2 regions of the Shewanella aegiceratis genome follow, and region 2 is predicted to be linked to the other one. Evidence: predicted binding sites of a transcription regulator. Region 2 holds the regulator's gene; the other holds the start of a gene.

Region 1 (2,380 bases), 2.1 Mb from region 2:
ACCCCCTAGGAATTGCCAATGCGTAAGGTTTGCTGAAGCATAGATTTTGCCGCATCGGCAACCTGTACGTTCATCTGGTAGGAACGAGAGGCCGAGATCATGTTGGCCATCTCCTCCATCACATTGACATTCGGCTTATAAATAAACCCATCGGCATCCGCTAACGGATGATCGGGTGAATACTCTTTCTGTAACGGCTTATCGCTCTCGACAATACCGGCCACCTTGACCGCCTGGCTGGTATTCTGCTGATGACTGGCCTTGGCCAGCTCGGCCTCGAAAACCGGATGGCGGGCGCGATAGGTCTTATCCACACTGCTGGAAACTGAATCGGCATTAGCGATATTACTGGCAGTGGTATTTAGCCTGACCGACTGGGCCGACATGCCAGAGCCTGCCACATTGAAGATATTAAAAAGGCTCATAATTACGTTCCTTTAAGGGCTTTTTTCAGGCCGGAAAACTTACCGTCAAGAAAACCTAACGACATCTGATACTCGAGCGCATTCTGCATAAACTCTGACTGCTCCTGCTGAATATCCACCGTATTGCCATCACCAGTATCGGGCTGATTTGGCACCCGATAGCTAATGTGCTGCTGGGAAAGCGCCGCTAAATCGAAGTGTTTTTCGTTGCTACGGCTCATCGCCAGCCCGCTTTGGGCCGTGCGCGCCGCCTGCAGCGCCTTATCAAAATCCAGGTCTTTCGCCTTGTAATGGGGCGTATCGGCATTGGCGATATTTGACGAGATCACCTCGGCACGCGCCGAACGTATCCCCAAGGTATACTGATGTATCCCCAATGCCTTATCGAAACTAATCGCCATAAAATTGCCTCCACACACGAATGCCATAAACAAAGCAATACTTGTGCCAATAAAATCCGTTATGGGTAACTTGCTAAGGCAAAGCAGATATAGAAATGGCAGGCATAAAAAATGCCAGCGATTGCTGGCATTTAAAACTTGATTGCGAACTCAGAGGGTTAGCCCCTTCAAGAGCTTAGTCTGTGACCTTAGGTCCGCTTCTGGTAATAGATCCCTGGGTTACACCTCACCATATCAAACTCGTCGGTCAGACCGGCAATCGACTCCGAGGCCCCCAGAAACAGTATCCCTTTAGGATTAAGGGCGGCAGCAAATTGCCGCAATATCTTGGCCTTTGCCTCTGGGGCAAAATAGATCAGCACGTTGCGGCAGAAGATGATGTCAAACTTGCCCAGCAAGGTGTAACTCTCGAGCAGGTTGTGCGCCCTGAAATTCACCAAACGCTTGACGTTAGCCTTCACCACCATGGAGCCAGTCCCCGTGGGTTCAAAAAACTGACGTTTACGCTCCTCGGACAGACCGCGCCCCAAGGCGAGGTTGTCATATTCGGCCGCCTTACAGCGCTCTAACATGGAGGGGGAGAGATCAGTAGCCAGAATCGTCGCACTGCCGGGCAAGGCGCCAGGCTTGCGCTGCTGATATTCCAAGATGGTCATGGCTAGCGAATAGGGTTCCTGCCCCGACGAACAGGCGGCCGACCAGATCTTCAGCGGCCGTCCCAGGCGGGCGTACTCGGGTAACAGGTTATTGCCTAACAACTCGAAGGGATAGCGATCGCGAAACCACAAGGTTTCATTGGTGGTCATGGCGTCGATCACCTCGGCACGAAGTTGCCGCTCGGTGGGCTTCATCGAATGTTTAACCACTTCAGATAATGAGGGAAGGTTATATTTCCCCATCAGAGGCGCGAGTCGACTACGAACCAAATATTGCTTATTGTCGCCCAACACAATTCCGCTGTGTTGTTCCAGAAATAATTTAAATTGGTTGTACTCGGCTTCGGCAAGTGATTTATTCGGCACCTTGATATCCCAATATCAAAAAAGAAAACAGGCTACAACATACACTATAGCAAGCGTTACAGAGGTCAGCGTTATACATTAGCTAACTCACTGATACAAGCCTAAACTTACCAAATTTAGGCTCAGGCCCAACTTAGTACAAATTACAAACTAAGATGCTTATTCACCGCCGCCGCTAATTCATCAGGATTAAATTTGGCGATAAAGTCATTAGCGCCCACCTTCTCCACCATGGCCTGGTTAAATACGCCACTGAGCGAGGTATGCAGCACCACCTTAATGTCTTTCAATTTAGGATTGTCGCGGATCTCTGCCGTCAGGGTATAGCCGTCCATCTCAGGCATTTCGATATCGGAAATGATCAGCGGGATCTCATGGGCCACGTTATCCATCTCGGCGGCGACGCTCACCAGCTTATCTAAGGCCTCGCGGCCATCTTTGGCGGTATCTATCTGAAGGCTCAGAGATTCCAGTGCGCGAATGATCTGCTTACGCGCCACGGCCGAATCGTCGATCACCATGATGTGATAGT
Region 2 (2,380 bases):
GGCCATAGCGGCCAGGGTGCTAAGATGTTGCTCGCATTGATCTGCGGGCACCAATAACGCAAAAAGGATATCGACGGGCTGATTGTCAATGGCATCGAATGCGATTGGTTCAGCACATTTCACCAGTACGGCCACGGGTTGATCTATGTTAGTCAGCCGTCCGTGAGGAATCGCGATACCATTGCCTATACCTGTGCTGCCCATTTTCTCTCGAGCCAGAAGGCTTTCAAATATTTCTTGAGAGGAGAGGGTGGGGTACTGGACAGCGGCTAAGTCGCTGATAAGCTCCAGTACCTTTTTCTTACTGCCCGGAGTGGCGCAGGTGGTGCACTCCGGCCGCAGGATGGTACTCAGTTCCATCGTTAATGTTTAGTAAGCTTCTCTTTGTGTTTAATGACCTGACGATCGAGTTTGTCAATCAGGGAGTCTATCGCGGCATACATGTCCGCATGTTCGGATGTTGCGAACACTTCTCCGCCACGGAGATGTAACTTTGCCTCAACCTTCTGTTGCAACTTTTCGACATTTAATACAACGTGCACATTATTGATCTGATCGAAATGACGTTCAAGCTTTGTGAATTTCTCTTCGATGTAGCTTCGTAGAGATTGGGTGATCTCGATATGGTGCCCAGTCAGGTTTATTTGCATAAAGATAGTCCTCCAGTTTCCAGGTTTGTTTTATAAGCTCTTGCGCTGATTCGAGGGCGGTATAAGCATTGCCTCGCGATACTTGGCAATGGTGCGTCTAGCCACCTTAATACCCTGTTCGGCCAAGAGTTGAGCCATCTTGCTGTCGCTCAATGGCTTTTTCTGGTTTTCCGCAGCAACCAGCTTCTTAATGAAGGCACGTATTGCTGTTGAAGAGCACTCTCCGCCATCGTCGGTACCGACGTGACTGGAGAAGAAGTATTTAAGCTCGAAGATCCCTCTCGGGGTATGCATATATTTTTGCGTGGTCACACGCGAGATGGTGGATTCATGCATCTCCACCGCCTCGGCGATGTCGTTAAGTACCATGGGCTTCATCGCCTCTTCGCCAAATTCGAAGAAACCTTGCTGGAAGTCGACGATACAGTTGGTCACCTTGAGCAGGGTCTCGTTGCGACTCTCCAGGCTCTTGAGGAACCATTTGGCTTCCTGCAGGTGACCGCGAATAAACTGGCCATCCGCCTGACTCTTAGTGCTGCGGGCCATGGCGGCATACTGTTGGTTGACGTTGATCTTGGGCATGCTGTCTGGGTTGAGCTCGACTACCCAGCGTCCCTTCTTCTTGGTGACGGTCACATCCGGGATCACGTACTCGTCGCGGCTGGCGGTGATGGCGAGGCCGGGACGGGGATTCAGGGTCTGGATCAGGGCTATGGCATCCCTCAGCTCATCTTCCTTGAGCTTGGTTTTGCGCATCAGCAGACGGAAGTCGCGTCCGGCGATGAGATCCAGGTGCTCCTTGATCAGCATGCGGGCGTTGGCGATGTGCGGCGTGTCGTCGCTGTATTGGGCTAGCTGAATCGTCAGACATTCGCTGAGGTCGCGGGCCGCCACACCAATAGGGTCGAAGTGTTGTACCCGTTTGAGCACCGCCTCGACCTCGTCTAGTTCGATCTCTGGGTCGCCCATGGCCTCGAGAATATCTTCGCAGGTCTGGGTCAGGTAACCGCGCTCGTCGATGGCGTCGATGATGGCGGTGGCGATGGCCAGGTCGTTATCGGAAAAAGGGGTCAGGTTCTTCTGCCATTCCAGGTGTTCATACAGACCTTCGCTGGTCTCGCCCTGAAAAGGCATGTCGTCGTCGCGCATGGCGCCCGAGCTTGAGTTTGGCGAGGCAGTGTAGACCTCATCCCAGGTGGTATCCACCGGCAGCTCGTCTGGCATTGAGTCTTGAGTCAGGGCGTCTGAGGTCTCGACCCCTGAGTTATCCTGGCTCGAATCCAGCTCTATCTTGTCGTCGTACTTGTTGTCGAAGCTGTCGCTGACGCTATCGTCTTGCAGCTCGATGCTGGCGCTCTCCTGCTCTTCATCCAACTCCAGTAGCGGGTTGGATTCTAATGCCTGCTGGATCTCCTGCTGCAACTCTAATGACGACAACTGCAACAGACGTATGGCCTGTTGTAGCTGGGGCGTCATGGTGAGATGCTGACCCATTTTGAGCTGAAGTGACGCTTTCATCGTACTGCTATTCCCTTGTTTCTAATTATAAAATGAGAAAGCTCTGGCTATATGTGCCGGACAAATATATCGGATAGTGCCTAAGGCCACAATTAACGCATGGTATTTCCTCTGTGGCCCCATTATAAGATTAACTATAGCTTGAATTGTTCACCTAAGTACACTGCTCGTACTTGCTGGTTGTCTAAGATTTCGGCGGGTGTGCCCTCGGC

Evidence for each region. The regulator sigma-54, encoded in region 2, starts transcription at its own class of promoters, with help from an activator protein. The targets are predictions, from matches to a motif close to GTTGGCACGNNNNTNGNNT.
Region 1: the regulator sigma-54 is predicted to act here: its motif matches at 859-877, upstream of flgB (flagellar basal body rod protein FlgB).

What each region holds. Positions count from the first base shown of each region.
Region 1 is NZ_CP080416.1:1,503,307-1,505,686, reverse strand. Features, by position in the region: gene flgC (flagellar basal body rod protein FlgC) at 6-425, opposite strand; gene flgB (flagellar basal body rod protein FlgB) at 428-826, opposite strand; gene K0H80_RS06685 (CheR family methyltransferase) at 1,015-1,854, opposite strand; gene K0H80_RS06680 (chemotaxis protein CheV) at 1,992-2,380, opposite strand, start outside.
Region 2 is NZ_CP080416.1:3,886,691-3,889,070, reverse strand. Features, by position in the region: gene ptsN (PTS IIA-like nitrogen regulatory protein PtsN) at 1-360, opposite strand, end outside; gene hpf (ribosome hibernation promoting factor) at 363-650, opposite strand; gene K0H80_RS16880 (RNA polymerase factor sigma-54) at 681-2,168, opposite strand; gene lptB (LPS export ABC transporter ATP-binding protein) at 2,303-2,380, opposite strand, start outside.